Regions from separate parts of the Aureimonas sp. N4 genome, predicted to be linked through region 3. Evidence: predicted binding sites of a transcription regulator. Region 3 holds the regulator's gene; each other region holds the start of a gene.
What was found. Region 3 encodes LexA, which represses DNA repair genes until DNA is damaged. Its sites were predicted from a motif close to TGTTCNNNNTGTGTTCNG; they were not measured.
Positions count from the first base shown of each region.

Region 1 (6,442 bases), on a different contig from region 3:
TGCCACATGCCATGGATGCGCCGGTTCGAGACGAAGGTGATCTTCACCCGCCGTTTGCCGCGCGTGATCCCGACATAGGCGAGGCGGCGCTCTTCTTCGAGGCCGGAGCGACCGCCCTCGTCGAGGGAGCGCTGATGCGGAAACAGGCCCTCCTCCCAACCGGGCAGGAACACGGTCTCGAATTCCAGTCCCTTGGCCGAATGCAGCGTCATGATCGATACGGCGTCGGTTTCGGCGTTCTGTTCGGCGTCCATCACCAAGGCGATATGTTCGAGAAAGCCCGGCAGGCTCTCGTAATCGTCCATGGAGCGGATCAGCTCTTTCAGGTTTTCGAGCCGCCCCGGCGCTTCGGCCGAGCGGTCGGCCTGCCACATCTCGGTATAGCCGGACTCGTCCAGAATCATTTCCGCGAGATCGGTGTGCCGCGTGGTCGAGAGAAGGCCGGACCAGCGGTCGAAATGGCGCACGACCTCGGCCAGCGCCGCGCGCGGGCGCGGCTTCAGCTCGTCGCCCTGCACCAGATCGGCCGCGCCGGCCAGAAGCGGCAGGCCCTTGGCGCGGGAATATTCATGCAGGAGCTTGATCGCCACATCGCCGAGGCCACGCTTGGGCGTGTTGACGATACGTTCGAAGGCCAGATCGTCGGCCGGCTGGCAGACGCAGCGGAAATAGGCGAGCGCGTCGCGGATCTCCAGCCGTTCGTAGAAGCGCGGACCGCCGATGACGCGGTAATTCAGGCCGAGCGTGACGAAGCGATCTTCGAATTCGCGCATCTGGAACGAGGCGCGCACCAGGATCGCCATGTCGTTGAGCTTATGACCCTTGTGCTGAAGCTGCTCGATCTCCTCGCCGATCGTGCGCGCTTCCTCCTCCGAGTCCCAGCCCGCATTGACCGAGACCTTCTCGTGCTCGGGATCGTGGAGGTCGGTGAACAGCGTCTTGCCGAGCCGGTCCTCGTTGACGGAGATGAGGCCGGAGGCCGCGCCCAGAATATGAGCGGTCGAGCGATAGTTGCGCTCCAGCCGGATCACGGTCGCGCCCGGAAAATCCTTCTCGAAACGCAGGATATTGTCCACCTCCGCGCCGCGCCAGCCATAGATGGACTGGTCGTCGTCGCCGACGCAGCAGACATTCACGGCGCTTTGGCCGGCGTCCCGGCGGGAATCCGACATCTGAGCCAGAAGCCGCAGCCAGAGATATTGCGCGACGTTGGTGTCCTGATACTCGTCCACCAGAATGTAGCGAAAGCGCTTGTGATAATCGGCCAGAATGTCCGGGTGGTCGCGGAAGATCGCGATGGGATGGAGCAGGAGATCGCCGAAATCCGTCGCGTTCAGCGTGGAGAGGCGAGCCTGATAGGCGCGGTAGAGTTCGCGCCCTTTGCCGTTGCCGAAGGAGCGCGCATCGCCTTCCGGGATTGTGTCGGGCGTCAGTCCCTTGTTCTTCCAGCCATCCAGAAGATTGGCGAAGGTGCGCGCCGGCCAGCGCTTGTCGTCCAGATTCTCGGCTTGGAGCAGCTGCTTGATCAGGCGGATCTGATCGTCCGTATCGAGGATCGTGAAGTTCGATTTCAGCCCCACCAGTTCGGCATGGCGGCGCAGAATCTTGACGCCGATCGAGTGGAACGTGCCGAGCCAGGGCATCCCTTCCACCTCGCCGCCGACCAGAAGGCCGATGCGCTGCTTCATCTCGCGCGCGGCCTTGTTGGTGAAGGTCACGGCCAGAATCTGCGAGGGATAGGCGAGGCGCAGCTTGAGAATATGGGCGATGCGCGTCGTCAGAACCCGCGTCTTGCCGGTGCCCGCGCCGGCCAGCACCAGAACCGGCCCTTCCGTCGTCTCGACCGCCGCGCGCTGCTCGGGATTGAGACCCGCGAGATAGTCGGGCGCGGGCGCAGCCACGGGCCCGCCGCGCGCCGCAAGGGCTCGGGCGGCGATGCCGGAGGGCTTCTTCGGGCCGGGGGCGGACGGATCGGAGAGTTCGGTCATGCCGACTACTTAATGGATTCTGCAGGGAACACTAGGGGAACATGTCGGCGGCCTTGCGGCAAAGAGGGGAGGAGCGGGTGGCACGTCGCCCCGCCCTTGTGGAGAGAGAGGGGCTTCCACAGCGCGATCTTAACCGCCGCGCGCCAAGCCGCATGACCGGCGAGCGGCAAAACTGTTAGGATTTCTGAAAGCTAGGGCCAGCGGCCCGAATGATTCGACACAAAGGGACCTGCGGGCTTGCGGCTGTTCATCATCCTTGGCGGCGTCTTGATCGCATGTCTTCTGGCGCTCTGGGTCGGCCCGCGCTTCGTGGACTGGACAACCTATCGCTCGGCCTTCGAGACGGAAACCTCGCGCCTGCTCGGCCAGCCGGTCGAAGTGCGCGGCGCGGTGTCGGCGCGGCTTTTGCCCTTCCCCTCCATTGCCTTCAACGACGTGGTGGTGGGGGATGCCGGCGATCCGATCCTGACGCTGAGTGCGTTTCGGATGGACGCCGAGTTGGCGCCCTTCTTGTCTGGCGAGGTCCGCATCTTCAACACGGAGATGGACCGGCCCAATTTGTCGCTTGATATCGACAAGGCCGGACAGGTTCGCTGGCCCGTCGCCGCCTCGCAGCTTCCCGCCAATCTGCCGGTGGTCTTCGAAAAAGTGCGGATCGCCGGCGGCTCCGTTGCTCTGACCGATCAACGGGTGGATCGGCGGATTCAACTGAGCGACATCGACGCCGATCTCTCGGCCCGCTCGCTGCTCGGCCCGATCACGGGCGCGGGCACGCTGCGTCTCGACGGCCGGCTCCTGCGCGTCAGCCTCTCCACCGGGGTTGCGCCCGGCGACGGGACGCTGCCTCTGCGCGTCACCGCCGAATCCGACGCGCCGAGCCTGTCGGTCAGCCTGTCGGGGACCGCATCCCGCGTGCCGGGCAAGCCCATGCTGGACGGGACGATGACGTTCCGCACGCCTTTGGCCGTGCAGAAGGAGCGGGCGGCGGGGCAGGGCGAGACCGGGAGCGCGCCCACGCCCCCGATCCAGATGCAGGCGGGTTTCACGCTGTCGCCGCAACTCGTCGCTCTGTCCGATCTGCGCGCCTCGGTCGGGGCGGCGGAAGCGCCCTATCTCGTCACCGGCGCGGCGAGCCTGAATTTCGGACCCATTCCGCATTTCGACATCGATCTGTCCGGGCAGGAAGTCGATCTTGACCGCCTCGCGCCCGCCGACAGCACGAGCGGCACGGTCCCGAGCCTGTCGGAGCGAATCGCCGGCATTCGTGAAGCGCTGGCGCGCCTTCCCGCCAGCCCCTTGCCCGGCCGGCTGCGCCTGTCGCTGCCGATCGTGACGATCGGGGACACGTCGATCCGCGAAGTCAGCTTTGCCGGCTCGCCCTCGCAGGAGGGCTGGTCGATCGACAAGCTGAGCGGCGAGTTTCCCGGCCGCACCCTGGTGGAAGCATCCGGCCTCGCCGATCTTAGCGCCAAGCCGGGCTTTCGCGGCTCGCTTCTGGTGGCGGCGCGCCAGCCGGCGAGCTTCTTCGGCTGGGCCGGGCTGGGCGGCATCCCCGCGCTGGCGAAGCTCGATCAAGCCGGCCTCCAGGCCAAGGTAAATCTGACCGCGAGCGAACAAAACCTCGACGATCTCGAACTCAATCTCGGCGGCCAGACGCTGCGCGGCGCGATCGACCGCACGGTGCGCCCGGAAGGCGTCACAACCAATGCGGAGCTGCGCGGCGGTGCGGTGGATCTCGAACCGCTGCTGGCGCTGGCCCGGCTTCGCCCGCAGCCGGCGCGCGGTGTTCCCGAGCGCATCGAGCTGCAATGGGCCGCCGGCCCGATGCGCTACGCTGGCGTGGTGGCGGATCATGTCGAGGCGGATATGGCGCTCTCGGGTGACGCTCTTGATATCGGCTCCTTCGACGCGGACGGGTTGGCCAGGGCCGATCTTCATGTGGAAGGCACGGTCGCGAACCTTTCCAGCGCGCCGGTGCCCGATCTCAGCCTCGATGTTTCGGCCGATGAGCCGGCCCGCTTCCTCGCCTTCCTGCGCGCGCGCCTGCCGGACAGCCCGCTTCTGCAACTGGCCGACGCGCGAGCGGCTTCGCTCGGGCCTCTGTCTCTAAGCGGGACCGTCTCACCCACCGCAATCGCGGGCCGCACCGATCTTGTGGCCGAGCTTGCGGGCACAGCGGCGGGAACCGATCTCACCGTGCGGCTGGCGCTCGAAAACGGTCTGGCCGCCGCCTGGAAGGACGGCCGCTTCGGATTGGAGATGGGGCTGCGCAACGAAAAGCCGGTGGAGCTTCTCGGCCAGCTCGGCATCTCCGCGCTCGACCTCGGCGCGCCCGGTCCCTTGTCGGTGCGCCTCACCAGTTCCGGCAATCCTGGCGAGGGCGCGGCGGTGTCGCTGAGCGGCGAAGCGCCCGGCAGCCGCATGGCGTTGGAGGGGACGGCGGCGCTCTCGCCGGCCGGGCTTCGCTCGCTCGACGGCCGCCTGACCCTCAGCAGTGACGACGCAGCGCTTTGGCTGACGACGCTCGGCATCGCAGCCGGCCAGCGGCTCGAGGCGCTGCCGGTGGAAGGCGGGGCGCAGCTTCGCTGGTTCGGCCCTGACTGGGTGGTGAGCGATGTTCGAGGGCAGGTGAACGGACAGCCTGTCGAGGGGCAATTGTCCGCCGCCGGCGGCAGCGACATGATCGGCCGTCTGAAGCTCGACCATCTCTCGCTGGACTGGCTGCAGACCATCCTCACCGGCATCGTTCCCGAGGGGGAGGGCGTGGGAGCGCGCGCCTTCGCCGCGCCGCTTCTGCCGCAGCGGCCCCTCCGCCTGTCTCTGGAAGCCGGCGCGCTGGATGGGGCGCCGATTGAGATGACCAATATCAGCGCGCAGTTGAACAGTTCCGCGACCGAGCTGTCCGTGCCGACCTTCGCTGCCAAGATCGGCGAGGGGCGACTGGAAGGGCGCGGCCGATTCAGCAATGTCGGCGGTCTGGTCGGTACGGAGTGGACGCTCGATATCGAAGGCCGTCCGGTCCGGCTCGGGGAGGGCGAGAATGCCATCCTCTCAGGTGTTCTCGGCGGTCGGTTGAGTTTCAAGGCGGGCGGCCAGAGTTTCGATGCGCTGAGGCTTTCCATGGATGGAACCGGGGAGGCGACTCTGACGGATGCGAAGATTTCGGCGGTTGCTCCGAGCCTCATGGGTTCGGTGCTGGAGGAAGCCGGCAAGCCGGGCTTCTCGGCGACATCGGACGCTGTGATGCGTCTCGTCGACGCCGCTCAGCGCGGCCAGAGCCTGACTGCAAGTTCGATCACGGCTCCGCTGCGCCTTGCCAATGGCGCCTTGCAGATCGGCCCGATCCGTCTGGACGCAGCCGGAGAGGTCTTGTCCGGGGAGGCCCGCATCGGCCTCGCCGACCGCGCTCTGTCCGGTCGATTCGAACTGGCGCTGCCCAAGCCCGAGGAGGAGGACGTGGTGGACGCGCCCGATCCCGCCCTGATCTACGATCTGTCGGGCACGCTCGCCGCGCCGCGCCGGGCGATGGGTGTCGAGCCGCTGACCAGCTATCTCGCCTCGCGCGCCTATCAGCTGGAGCAGGCGCGCGTGCGGAGCTTGGAGGAGGCGCTGCGGGAAACCGTTCGTCTGCGCCGGGAAACGCGCTTCTACGAGGCGCGCGAGAAGACCCGTCAAACCCTTCGCGACGCCCGCATCAAAGCCGAAGAGGACGCGCGCCGAGCCGAGACCGAGCAGCGCGAACGCGAGGCGGCAGAGGCGGAACGGCGGCGCGCCGAGGAGGCGGCCGCGCGTCCTCAACCTGCGCCGCAGCGCTCAGTCCCCGCGCCGGCCGCGCTCGAACTCGAAGCCCCGCCCGTCGCCGTGCCGCCGCCGCAGCCGAGTGAAGGCTTCCGCAATCTGCCGGGCGTCGAGCCGCTTCAGCGGTTCTAAAGGCGCGCTTGGATGGTCGGACGAGCTTGCACCAAAAACTTGGGAGCCGCTTCGGCCGTGTGAGGGATGGTTCTCGTGGGCGCTGTGAGCGCCGCAGAGCCCCCGCCAAGGCGGCAGGCCGCTCTCGCTACGGAGACGAGCCACCATCTGGCCGATGGCACGCAAGGCCGATCTTGTGGCCGTCGCGGTCGCGGAAATACGCGCCGTAATAGTTCGGGTGATAATGCGGCCGCAGGCCCGGCGCGCCTTCGTCGCGGCCGCCGAGCGCCAACGCCAGCGCGTGAACACGGTCCACAAGGGCATGGCTGCCGAGGTTGAAGGCGATCATCGTTCCGTTGCCAATGGATGCGGGAGCGCCATTCTCCGGCCGGCCGATCAGGAAAAGCGGGCGATCGGCGTCGGCCGGCTGCCATCCCGCCCAGCCGCGCTCGCCATCTTCGAAGCGGAAGCGCAGGCCCATCTCGCGCGCGACCGCGGCCCAGAAGCGCAGCGAGCGCTCGAAATCATCCGTGCCGAGATAGACA
Region 1 covers NZ_BBWS01000010.1:109,106-115,547, reverse strand. Annotated here, with positions in the region: gene AUL28_RS03955 (ATP-dependent helicase) at 1-1,988, opposite strand, end outside; gene AUL28_RS03950 (AsmA family protein) at 2,226-5,918, shown strand; gene AUL28_RS21985 (ribbon-helix-helix domain-containing protein) at 6,046-6,442, opposite strand, start outside.
Region 1: a site for LexA is predicted at 2,013-2,030, ahead of AUL28_RS03955 (ATP-dependent helicase). Genes of this name have one in related genera too.

Region 2 (6,442 bases), on a different contig from region 3:
TGACGGTGGCGGCGATCGCGGCCGAGTCCCGCCCATAGAAATCGTAGATCCAGCGGATCACCTCGTCGCGCCGCTCGTGCTCGAAATCGATGTCGATATCGGGCGGCTCGTCGCGCTCGGCGGAGATGAAGCGGTCAAAGAGCAGCCCGGCCTTGTCGGGGTGAACCTCCGTCACGCCGATGCAGTAGCAGACCACGGAATTGGCCGCCGAGCCGCGTCCCTGGCAGAGGATTTTCATATCGCGCGCGGCCTGCACGATGCGGTGGACGGTGAGGAAATAGGGCTCGTATTTCTTCTCTTCGATCAGCTCCATTTCCTTTTCTATCCGCGCGAAGATCGCAGGCGGAACGGGTTTGGGGTGGTAGCGCCAGGCCGCGCCTTCATAGGCAAGACGCCGCAACTCCTCAGCCGGGCTGACGGACAGACCCAGCGCCTCGTCGGGATAATCGTATTTGAGGCTCGCGAGATCGAACTCGACCTCTTCGAAAAAGCGCTTGGCTTCGCGGAGCGCCCCTTCGTGGCCGCGAAAGAGCCGCAGCATCTCGCCCTCGTGTTTCAGCCGTCGCTCGGCATTGCGGGCCAGCCGAAAGCCGGCTTGGGCGAGAGGCACATGCTCGCGAATGGCGGTCACCACATCGCTCAGGGGCCGGCGCTCCGTGCCGTGATAGAGCGCGTCATTGGTCGCGAGAAGCGGCGCCTTGAAGCGTTGCGCCAGCGCCTCGGCGCGCTCGATCCGCCGTCGATCACCGCCGTCGAAGCATGGGGCGAGCGCGAGGCGCACGGCCTTGGGGAAGGCCGAGACGAGCGGCGCGAGGGACTGAGTTAGCCGGCGTTCCGCCGCCTGCGCTTCCTGCCCGTCGCCACCGAGTTCCTCCGGCGCGAGCAGCGCGAGGCTGAGACCTTCGCCCCATTCGACGAGATCGGCCAGGGTCAGATGGCATTCACCCTTGGGCGCACGCAGGTTCCCGATCGTCAGAAGCCGGCAAAGTCGCCCCCAGGCGGCACGGTCGCGCGGATAGGCGAAGAGGTCGGGCGTCTCGTCCTGAAACACGAGGCGCGTCCCGGCGCGGAAGGGCATCTGGATGAGCCGCGCCTGATCATAGGCGCGCACCACGCCCGCGACGCTGTTGCGATCGGCCAAGCCCAGCCCGCCCAGCCCCAGCGCCTGGGCAGCCACCACCATCTCGCCCGGCTGCGAGACGCCGCGCAGAAAGGAAAAGGTCGAGGCCGCGCCGATCTCGCAAAAGCCGGGGCCGGGGGGCAGGAAGCCCGATGTCACGCGAAGAGCCCATGCAGAAACCAGCCGGACGCGCCGTCCGGTCGCGCGCCTTCGCGAAACATCCAGTAGCGCCGGCCGCCCTCGTCCTCGACGCGGAAATAGTCGCGCTCCGGCGCGGCATCCTCGCGCCACCATTCGGGCGCGATGCGCTCCGGCCCCTCGATCCGCTCCACGCGGTAATGCGCGCGCCGCCAGCGAAACTGGCGGATCGGCCCGTCCGGCACCTCGGCCGTGGCGCTCACCGGCTCGGGCGGCACGAGAAGCCGGAGCGGCCGGGGGGCGAGCGGCGTGTCCGAGCCGCCCGCCTCCGACGCGCTCAGCCATTGGACGCGGTGCTGGGCGCGTTCGGGCCGGTGGCTTTCGTCCGGCTCCAGCGAGAACAGCGCGGTTTCGCCGAGCCGCGTGGACAGGCGGTCGAGAAGTTCGGCCAAGGCTTCGGGCGCGCTCTCCTCTTGCGTGAGGCTCGTTTGCGCTTCCGCCATCGCCTCCGTCTCCACCACCGACAGGCGCAGGAGATCGTAGCCGAAGCCGACATCGAGATCGTCGCCGATCCCCTTCAGCCGCTCGGCGAAGAGACGCTCGATGCGCCGGGGATCGCGCAAGGGGCGGGCGCTGCGCACGGGAAGCCGCTCCACCCGTCCATCGACGCGAAACAGCGTGAGCTCCAGCCGCCGCGCGCCTTGCCCCCGCGCTTCCAGCTCGGGCTTGAGATGACCTGCCAAGTGGTTCGCAATGCGCAGGATATCGTCGGACAGGCTCACGGGTTCGAAGAGAAGCCGCTCGTGCGTCAGCGAGGCCACAAAGCGGCGCGGCTCGATCGGCGGGCGATGGCGGCCGGTCAACGCGTCGAGCCGTGCCAGAAGCGCCGAGCCGAAACGCCGCGCGAGCTGCGCGCGCGACAGGGCCAGAAGGTCGCCGATGGTCGCAAGGCCGAGCCGGGCGAGACGCCCGCGCTCCTCTGCCCCGATCCGCAGCGCGGCGATCGGCAGCGCCGTCAGGACGGGCGGCTCGGCTCCCTCCAGCAGACAGGTGCCCGGCCGGTGCCGCGCCAGGGCGGAGGCGAGGGCCGGATGCGAGGCGAGGCCCCAGCCGAGCGCGAAGCCTTGCGCGCGAAACCGCAACTGCACCTCGCGGCACAGGCCCCCTTCCCCGCCGAAAAGATGCGCGCAGCCGGAAATGTCGAGCACGAGCCCCTGCCGCCCATCCAGCGCGACCAGCGGCGTGTAACGCTCGGCCGCGTCCGCCAAGGCTTCCAGAAGGTGCCGGTCGGCCGCGCGGTCGCTCTCGCACAGCTCCAGTTCGGGAAAGCGCGCTCGCGCTTCGGCGACGCCCAGCCCCGGACGCAGACCGAGCCGAGCTGCCAGATCGCAGAGCGCCACGAGCCGCTCGGCGCCGTTCTGCCGTTCATAAAGGGCGAGCGGGCGCAGCACCTCGGCGCCGGGCGCGAGCTCGCGCTGCGAGGGGCGCAGCGTGGCGGGCGGCATGGTGGCCGGCGGGCGATGGCCATTGCCCGCGCCTAAGCGCGGCGTCAGGACGGGCGTGCCAGCGCTCGGGTCAGGAGGCGTGGCGGCGAGGCTCGGCCCTTCGGCTCCCTCCGTCTCGAGCCGCCAGGAGCGACCGAATCTCTGCCGTCGCAGCCGGTCCGTCGGCAGGCGGGGAAAGAACAGGGCGAGAAAGCGCGGCGGCACGCTCGGCTTGGACGAATCGACGCTCATGGACGTTCCACTCCAGATGGAATTGGCCAAGACGGCCATCGCGGGATTTTTCGATCGCTACGGCAAAGGCGGGCGCGCCGAGGCAGGAATGGGCCTCCAGCCCCGGCACGCGGCCCGCCGGCGCGGCGGAAAGTTGCAGGCGCAAGGGCGCGGCGGTGGTCTCGGCCGAGCCGCCCTGTCGCAGAACGAGAACCGGCCGCGCCGCGTGGCGCGAGCGCCAGTGCAGCCGCCGCGAGCCCTCCAGCGACAGCGCGGCGGGGTTGTTCTGCACCTCCAGAAGCGTCAGCGCCGGCGCGCCGGAGCGCGCGGCCTCTTCCGCCGCCCAGAGCGCGTCCTCCAGCCGGCGCGCGCGCACCATCACCAGCGCGGCGGGGTCGAGCCCGAAGGCGACGAGCCCCGGCCGATAGGGATAGCCGGCATCCGTCAGCGTCGCGGCGGGCGCGATCCAGACGAGCGGGCGCCGAGGCGACGCGCCCAAACGCACCGCGAGCGCCAAGGCGAAGCCGAGCCCCGCGCCTCCGTCCCGCACGGTCTCGACCCGGATTTCCGACAGGCCGGCTTCGGGAAAGCCACCGCCGAGCGCTTGGTCGATCCTGTCCGCGCCGAGCCGGCAGACGGGCAAAGAAGGACGAAATTCCTCTTCCGCTTTTTCGATCTCGGCTTGTGCCGGACCGTCTGTTCTGGCTTTACGGGGAGTATCCCACGTCTCGGACGGGCGGTGCTCGATCCGGCGGATCGCCTCGCGCAGGGTGTCGAGCTGCCGCCCGTCCGGGGTCGCGCCCGCGGCGTCGGCAGACGATAGAGGGTCCGCCGAAACGCTTGACGAAGCCTTGTTTTCTCTGGATGAATCCAGACATCTGTCAGACACCGGCCCCTCATCCCAAGGCGCGGCAAAGGCGGCTTTTGGTTGGACCCCCGACATGAACGTCTCCTTCGGACAAACCCTCGTCAGCCCTGAGGCTTTGTCCGAAACGGCATCTGTTCCCTCTATGTTCCTATGAATTCCAGAGCTGCCGATTCGAGTCAATCGATCAGCATCAAGGATTACATTCCTTGTTCACAGCTCTTGCTCGGCCCTGTGGAAAACCGGGGGCTTGGGTCTCTCATAGGGAAAGATGCGCGTCCGCGCGCATTCGTGAGCCGAAGCGGGCTCGCAGGGTGCGCCGCGATATGCCACGACACGATGAGCTTCGTGGGACTGGGAAAGGGAATGCGATGGGTCAGCGCGATCAGGCGGGGGACTGGGGCCAGCGCATGGCGCCGAGCCTGGAGGAGATCGAGGCCTTGGCGCTCGACGCCTATGCGCAGCTGCCGCCCGAATTTCGCGCGCTTTCAGGTGAGATCCGCTTCCATATCGCCGACTTCCCGGAGGACGAGGTGGTCGAGGCGATGAATCTCGAAAGCCCCTTCGATATTCTCGGCCTCTTCGAAGGCCGGCCCGTGGCGGAAATGGCGGTCGGCGCGACGGGCGAATTCCCCAACCGCATCCTCCTCTACCGCCGCCCGATCCTCGACTATTGGGCCGAGCACGAGGAAACCCTCAGCGCCCTCGTCTCCCACGTCCTGATCCACGAAATCGGCCACCATTTCGGCCTGTCGGACGACGATATGGAAGCGCTGGAGGCCGAGGCGGATTGATCACCCCAAGACCTTGGCCTCGTGCCAGTCCAGCCCCCACAAAAGCAGCGGGGGCAAGGGGGACCAGAGGCTGGTAGTGAGGCCGGCTTGGCGCAGGGCTTGCGCCGTCCAGGTGTTGCACCCGAACAGGAGATTGAAGCCGCCCCGCGCTTCGTAGAAGCGGTCATAGGGGCCGTAGGAGAAGCCGGGCAGGATCTCCGGCGCGCCGGATGGGGTGCGCGCGAAGCTCGCCTCGATGAAGCGCAGCAGGGCCTCAAAGGCCGGCTCGCTGAATGTCAGGCGGCGCAGGCCGGGCTCCTCGCCCGTCAGCGCGGGGGCGAGCGAGAGATGCAGCACCGAGCGGTCATAGGTGACGGAGTGCCAGAGTGCTCCCACCGTCAGGTCGCGCCATTCCGGTGTCTGCGTGTAGAAGGCGCGCCCGCCCCAGCCGACCGCGATGGCGCCGACACGCGGATCGTCCAGCGGCAGCCCGTCGCCGGCCAGGAAACCGAAGCGTGCCAAAACATCCGGCGTCGCGGGCAGGAGAATGTCGGTGTGGATCGGGTTGGCGGCCAGCAGCACGACCCGTTCCTCGCCGGCTTCCGGTGGCGGAAAGCGGACTTCGGGCGCGCGCGGGATGGCGAGCGCCAGAAGCGCGAGGCCGCCAAGGCTTGCGGCAAGCGCCACTCCGGCGGCGAAGAGCGCCCGGCCCCAGCGCCTCAAGAGCGGGGCGCGCTTCGACGCTGCAACCGCTCTTCGGCCCGACGCAGCGCCTCCTCGCCGCGCGCGAGGCCTTCGTCGCCTTGGCGCACAGCGTCCTGTCCCGTGCGGACCGCAGCGCCGGCTCGGCGCAACACTTCGGCACCAAGATCGAAGGGCGCGCCCCGGAGCGAGCCCAGCGCGCGCAGAGCCGTTTCCGCTTGGCGCAAGCCGGCTTCGCCCTCGCGAAGCGCCGCTTCGCCAGACCGCAGCCCTGCGCGTCCGGCCCGCAGACCCAGACGGCCGAGACCGAACGGGCTCATTGCTCGCCGAGTTTCATCGCGGGATCATAGTCCTTGCCCTCGACAATCTTGGTGACGGGCTGGGCGCATTTCATGACGCCTTCCTTTGCGTCGAACGCATAGGCCGGGCTGCCGGCGAGTTCCCAGCCCTTGGAGAGGGCCAGCGAAACCTTGTGGCAGAAGGCGGCGTCGTCCACGCCGGTGAGCAGGCGATAGAGCTTCATGGATTTGTTCTTTCCTCGATCGAAGCGGCGCGGGCGAGCAAGCGCTCGGCCGCCTGTAAGTGTAGGAGTTCCACCATCCGCCCCTCATGGCGGATGACGCCGCGCCCGGCATTGTCAGGCGCGGCAAAGGCGGCAACGAGGCGGCGGGCGCGCTCGATCTCCTCGCTCGATGGCCCGAAAGCCGCGTTGGCGCCCGCGATCTGCGCGGGATGAACAAGCGTTTTGCCGGCAAAGCCCATGCGGCGCGCCTGCGCGCATTCGGCTTCGAAGCCCCCGATATCGGTGAGATCGGACCAGACGCCGTCGAGCACGGGAACGCCGGCCGCCTTGCCGGCGACGAGAACGGGTCCGAGCCAGGGCATGAGTTCGGGGCGGCCGGGGGAGAGTTGGAGATTGGCGGCCGAGACGAGATCGTTCGGCCCGATCGCGAGCGCGCCGAGCCGGTGGCGCAGGCGCGCCTCCGCGATGTCGGCGGCATGGCGCACGCCGCGAGGCGTTTCCACCATGGCCCAGAGCCGAAGATTTTGGGGCGCGTCGGTTTCCACCAGCGCGTCGTCGGCCTCGTGCAGTTGGCGCGGCCCCTCGACCTTGGGCAGGAGAATGGCA
Region 2 covers NZ_BBWS01000003.1:3,411-9,852, reverse strand. Annotated here, with positions in the region: gene AUL28_RS01105 (error-prone DNA polymerase) at 1-1,279, opposite strand, end outside; gene AUL28_RS01100 (Y-family DNA polymerase) at 1,276-2,763, opposite strand; gene AUL28_RS01095 (ImuA family protein) at 2,834-3,616, opposite strand; gene AUL28_RS01090 (metallopeptidase family protein) at 4,210-4,632, shown strand; gene AUL28_RS01085 (TIGR02117 family protein) at 4,633-5,334, opposite strand; gene AUL28_RS01080 (hypothetical protein) at 5,331-5,633, opposite strand; gene AUL28_RS01075 (DUF1737 domain-containing protein) at 5,630-5,836, opposite strand; gene AUL28_RS01070 (HpcH/HpaI aldolase/citrate lyase family protein) at 5,833-6,442, opposite strand, start outside.
Region 2: a site for LexA is predicted at 3,974-3,991, ahead of AUL28_RS01090 (metallopeptidase family protein). Genes of this name have one in related genera too.

Region 3 (6,442 bases):
CGCATCCGGCCGTTCCCTAGCCGATGCCGCCAAGCAGGCAGGGCGCGAAGTGGCCGATCTCGGAACGATCGGTCGTGCGGCTCTTGGGAACGCGACGCTCGCGGATGCCGCCTTCGGCGCTCAGGTGGGTGTCCCGACCGGGGTCGTGGAGGGTCCGTTCGGACCCGTGATTCTGAACGTCACTGCGGTCGAGCCGGAGGTCGTGCGTCCGCTGGATGATGTCAGAGCGGACATCCGCCAGAGTCTCGCCCGCGATGCGACCAATGCGCGTATCACAAGCGCCTACAACACGATGTCGGATGCCCTGCAAAGTGGGGCTCCGCTCGCTGAGGCCGCCGAACAGGCGGGCTTGAAGGTGGTGTCGGTGCCGCCCGTATCGCGGGAAGGGGTGAGGCAGGACGGCACGAAGCTCGACACGATCCCTGGCTCCCAGCAAGTCTTGGGTGCTGTCTTCACGGGTGACGAAGGCAACGATATTCCGCCGGTCAATTTCGATGGAAACAGCTACGTTTTCCTGGCACCAGGCGAAGTCATCCCTTCGCGGGAGCGTCCGCTGGATGAAGTTCGCGCCCGCGTAACAGCGGACTGGAAGCAGGACGAGGCGGTCCAGATGGCGGTCGATCGCGGCCAGTCTCTGGCCGAGCGTGTTCGCAAGGGCCAGTCCTTCGGCGACATGGCGGAAGTCGAGGGACTGTCTCTTCAGACGGCCTCGGCCGTGACGCGGCAGTCCGCCCTGCCCGTTCTGGGCGAAGCGGGGATGCGCGCAGCCTTCTCCGGGCCGCAAGGGTTCGTTGCCTCCACACCTGCGAAGGATTCCGGGCAAGTTCTGGTTCTCCAGGTGTCCGAAGTGGCGCCGCCGGCTGACCCCGCGGCCTCCGTCGCGCAGACCACGAAGACCGGATTGAGCCAAGCGCTTCGGGGCGATCTCGAACAGAGCTACATCGTCTCGCTCCAGAGCGGGGTAGATGTGACCTATAATCAAGCCGTGATTCAGCAGGCGAAGGCGAGCGTTCGATGAGCGCAGGAATGAAGCCGCTTCTGACCAAGGTCGCAGCCGGTGAGGCGCTCAACCGGGCGGAAGCGCGGGAGGCCTTCTCGATCCTGATGTCGGGAGAAGCGACGCCCTCGCAGATCGGTGGGTTCCTAATGGCGCTGCGGGTGCGTGGCGAGGTCGTGGACGAGATCGCCGGCGCGGTGGACGTCATGCGTGCCAACATGCTCCCGGTGGAGGCCCCTGGCGATGCGATCGACATCGTGGGGACGGGCGGCGATCACGCGGGAACCTACAATGTCTCGACCTGCGCGGCCTTCGTCGTTGCAGGTTGCGGCCTGACGGTCGCCAAGCATGGCAACCGGGCGCTGTCCTCCAGGTCGGGTTCGGCGGATGTGCTGGCGGCGCTGGGTGTCAATGTCGATCTCTCTCCGGATCAGATCGGAGAGGTCATTTCCACCGCCGGCTTAGGCTTCATGTTCGCGCCCACGCATCATGCGGCTATGCGCTTTGTGGGCCCCAGCCGCGTGGAACTCGGAACCCGCACGATCTTCAACCTGCTCGGTCCTTTGGCGAATCCGGCCGGCGTCAAAAGGCTCCTGTTGGGGGTCTATTCCCGTGAATGGGTTCGCCCCCTTGCGGAGGCCTTGAACGCGTTGGGGGCCGAGAAAGCCTGGGTCGTCCACGGGGAGGGTCTGGATGAGATGACGGTTTGCGGTCGCACGCATGTCGCCAGTTTGGAACATGGCTCGATCCGCGAATGGGAACTGACGCCCGAAGACGCGGGGCTCGCGCTCCATCCCACCTCGGACCTCATCGGCGGCGATGCGGCACATAATGCCGAAGCGCTTCGCCGTGTTCTGGCCAACGAGCCCAGCGCCTATCGGGACATCGTGCTGCTCAATGCTGCCGGTGCTCTGGTCGTCGCCGATAAGGCGTCAAGTCTGGACCAGGGGGTCGCAATGGCGAAAGCCTCACTCGCCGAAGGGCGAGCGGCTGAAGCGCTGGCCCGGCTCGTGACAACCTCACAAGAGATCGGGAGAAGACCGTCGTGACCGACATTCTCAAAAGGATCGAAACCTACAAGCGCGAAGAGATCGCTGACGCGAAGCGCGTGATGTCCCTGTCCGCTCTTGAAAGCGTCATTCGTGACCTGCCGCCGACTCGGGGCTTTGCCGATGCGCTGCGGCGCAAGCATTCGCTCGGTCAGTTCGCGCTGATCGCGGAAGTGAAAAAGGCGAGCCCCTCCAAAGGGCTCATCCGACCTGATTTCGAGCCGGTATCGATCGCGCAGGCGTATGAGCGCGCGGGCGCCGCGTGTCTCAGTGTTTTGACCGACGCTCCGTCCTTTCAAGGTGCCCCAGAATATCTGACGGCGGCACGAGGTGCGACCGCCCTGCCCGCGCTTCGCAAGGACTTTCTGTTCGATACCTATCAGGTGGCGCAGGCTCGCGCCTGGGGAGCGGACGCTATTCTGATCATTCTCGCTGCCGTGGACGATGCGCTGGCCAACGAACTGGAGTGCGCCGCGATCGAACTCGGTCTCGATGTGTTGCTGGAAGTGCATGACGAGACGGAGGCCGAACGGGCGCTCAAGCTCCGATCGTCGCTGTTTGGCGTCAACAATCGCAATCTGCGGACCTTCGAAACCGATATCGGGACGAGCGAGCGACTGGCGCGCATCGTTCCCGCTGACCGGATCGTCGTCGGTGAAAGCGCGATCAATGGTCATGAGGACTGCGTTCGGCTGGCCGCGTCCGGCATTCGGACCTTCCTCGTGGGCGAGAGCCTGATGCGGCACGACGATGTCGAGGCGGCGACGCGCAGGTTGCTGTTTGGCGGAGATTCTCATAGCGCATGAGCGAACCATCCCTGACGCATCTCGCCGCCGATGGCTCCGCCCATATGGTGGATGTCGGCGAGAAGGCCGAAACGATCCGAACGGCTCGCGCCGAAGGGCTCGTGCTGATGAAGGCCGAAACGCTCGATCTGATTCGAGAAGGCAGCCTCAAGAAGGGCGATGTCACGGCGATCGCGCGTATCGCCGGAATCATGGGCGCGAAGAAGACCCATGATCTGATCCCTCTCTGCCATCCCCTGATGTTGGAGAAGGTGTCGGTCGAACTGGAGTTCGAACCGGCTCTTCCCGGCATTCGCGTCACCGCGACTTGCCGCGTGAGTGGCAAGACCGGAATCGAGATGGAGGCGTTGACAGCCGTTTCGGTGGCTTGCCTCACGATCTACGATATGGCGAAGGCGGTGGATCGCAGCATGACCATCAGCGCTATCCGGTTGTTGGAAAAAGCCGGCGGCCGATCGGGTGCGTGGAGCGCCGAGTGAGCCTCCTTCCAGTCGAAGAGGCTTTGGCGAGGTTGCTGACGGACGCCGAACCCGTTCGGCGTATCGAGCAGGTCGGGCTCGACGCTCTGGCCGGTCGGCGTCTGGCGGGCGATCTCGTGGCTCGGCTGACGCAACCGGCCTTCGATGCCTCCGCCATGGATGGATACGCCGTTCGTGCCGACGATCTGCGCTCTGCGGCAACGGAACTTCGCGTTATTGGCGAAGCGGCTGCCGGCGCAGCCTTCGAGGGGACGGTCTCGGCAAATCAGGCCGTACGGATCTTTACCGGTGCTCCTGTACCCGCAGGGGCAGATGCCGTCGTAATCCAGGAAAACACAGAACGTCCCGACCCTTCGACTGTCATCGTGCTGGAGCCTGTGCAGCCGGGACGCCATATCCGCCCTGCCGGCAATGACTTCCAAGCAGGTAAGCCCGTTCTAGCGGATGGGGTCGTTTTGCGCCCTGCTTCCATCGCTCTCGCGGCAAGCGCCGGATACGATTTTGTGCCCGTTCGCGCTCGCCCCCGGATCGCGATCGTCATGACGGGCAGCGAACTGGTCTGGCCCGGCACGCGCCCTGGTCCCTCGCAGATCGTCGCGTCAAACGGTTTCGGTATCGCGGCCATCGTGGACGCGGCGGGTGGCGACGCCATCTCCTATGGCATCGTCCCCGACGATCGAGCGGCCTTGCGACAGGTTTTCGAGAATGCCAGAGCCGAGGGAATCGACGTTTTCGTGACCATCGGCGGAGCTTCGGTCGGTGATCATGATCTTGTTGCGCCGGTCCTGCGGGAGTGCGGTGTCGAACTGGATTTCTGGAAGGTCGCCATGCGACCGGGAAAACCCCTGATGGCAGGTCGCCATGAGGGGATGCGATTCCTGGGCCTGCCCGGCAACCCGGCGTCGAGCCTCGTAACGGCGGAATTGTTTCTCCGGCCGCTCGTGGAACGTCTCGCCGGGCGCCCGTCTCGCGTCCGATACGAAACCGGAACACTCGGTGCGGCCGTTTTCGAGAATGACCATCGGGCGGACTTCATGCGCGCAACGATCCAACAAGACGACGACGGACGAACGGTCCTCATGCCGCTTGCTCGGCAGGACTCCTCGCTTCTGAGTGTCTTCGCGACCGCCGATGCCCTTTTGGTTCGTCCCCCTCATGCCGCCGCCGCCCAGCCGGGAGAAACCTGCGAGTTCGTTCGATTGACGTGATGGAGTTCCTTGCAGAACACAAACAGAACAGATAGGGTTTGTTCAGGTTTTGTTTTGTCCGGATTCGCGCGATGTTGACCCGCAAGCAGCATGAATTGCTTCTTTTCATTCATGACCGTTTGCAATCGGTCGGAATTCCTCCCTCCTTCGACGAGATGAAGGAGGCCCTGGATCTGAAATCCAAATCGGGAATCCATCGTCTCATCACCGCCTTGGAGGAACGGGGCTTTATCCGGCGTCTCCCCAATCGGGCTCGGGCTTTGGAAGTCCTGCGCCTGCCGGACTCCCTGAGTGGCAAGGATTCGAACGGCGGTTTGGCGGTACCGACGGCGTCGGAAGCGTCGATCTCGCGGCAAGTGATCCCTCTTCCGAAGCGTGCCGGAATCGAGCCGGTCCTGGCGAGAGCGGAACCGGCCAATGATTCGATGCCCGTACCGGTCATGGGACGCATTGCTGCAGGCGTTCCCATTTCTGCGATCCAACAAAACAGCCGGTCCATCGCCCTCCCGGTCGAGATGTTCGGCTCCGGTGAACACTACGCCTTGGACGTCAAAGGCGATTCGATGGTCGATGCGGGCATTCTGGACGGAGACACGGTTCTGATCCAGCGTTCTGAGACGGCGACAGCGGGCGAGATCGTCGTGGCTCTGATCGACGACGAAGAGGCGACGCTCAAGCGCTTTCGTCGGCGAGGCTCCGTCGTGGAATTGGAAGCCGCCAATCCTGCCTATGAGACGCGTGTTTTGGAAGCGGGCCGGGTCAAGGTTCAAGGGCGTCTTGTCGGGCTCATTCGGCGCTATCACTAGAACGATGAGGTAACCCGACCTGCCCGGGTTCGGAGCGCTGGTTTCGCCTTTCGCTTTCCGGCCATGGGGCCGATCGATGCACGTTCCATTCGTTGAAGGGCCGAGCGATCGAGGGTTGAAGGGTCCATTGCGCTCCGTTTGCGGAGGGAAGCAAAAGAGCGCCGGTCTGCCGGAGAGTGCGAAGCGTGACGAGCTTCGCGCCGGAACGGCACGACGTCATGCGGGGCGCTCGCGCCATCACGGCGATGTCGGCACTGTCGCAAAGCTCTCCCATACGTTCCAGTTTGTCGCTCCATGCGATGCGGAGGCCTGACCGCGATGTCGCGCGGCAGATATCGCCTGAACATTCGAACTGCTTCCGAGGGGTACGAGACGGTGGCAATCGAAGTTGAAATGCGCGTTGCCATTGATCGTGGATGAAGCGATTGGGCCGCTTGCGCAGATCAATGGTCGATCCATCCTGGCCGATCACCGCGATATCCCGAGCATCCTCCGCAATCAGAAGCTCGGGTCGATTGGTCGGTGGGATCAACACCCAGCCGAGCGTCAATGGCAAAACGAAGAGCCAGCGCATCGCGCTCTGGCAAAACGACAGGACGAGCAAAGCCATAGTGAGGCTGAGAAGGCTTGCGAGGCCGATCTGGCCCACGGCGTAGTCCGGTAATTCTTCAGCCAGGCCTTTCGCCAGCCAGAATACGACGTCCAGCCCCCAACCGATGGGATGCAGCGCCATGCTTTCCCAACCAAAGGGCATCAGGCAGACCGAAGCCAGAGCGAGCGGCATGATCCAGAACGAAAAGATCGGCGTCGCCAGAACATTGGCCACGAGGCCGAATGGAGCGGCTCGCTGAAAATGATAGACCGCATAGGGTGCGGTCGCCGCACCCGCGATCAGGGATGACAGAAACGCGCCGAGAAGCAAAAGCGCGAGTGTTCGAAAGCGAGCGTGATCGCTTGCCTTACCGTCGGACTGGTTCGACCAGCGAGAGTATGCGCCGTATGCACCCACGAGAGCGGCGGTTGCTGCGAAAGACATTTGAAATGTAGCGGTCATTAGGGCGTGCGGAGAGATCAGCATCACCGCCATCGCTGCCATA
Region 3 covers NZ_BBWS01000042.1:86,120-92,561, reverse strand. Annotated here, with positions in the region: gene AUL28_RS13040 (SurA N-terminal domain-containing protein) at 1-1,018, shown strand, start outside; gene trpD (anthranilate phosphoribosyltransferase) at 1,015-2,046, shown strand; gene trpC (indole-3-glycerol phosphate synthase TrpC) at 2,043-2,852, shown strand; gene moaC (cyclic pyranopterin monophosphate synthase MoaC) at 2,849-3,331, shown strand; gene AUL28_RS13020 (molybdopterin molybdotransferase MoeA) at 3,328-4,539, shown strand; gene lexA (transcriptional repressor LexA) at 4,611-5,345, shown strand; gene AUL28_RS13010 (ComEC/Rec2 family competence protein) at 5,326-6,442, opposite strand, start outside.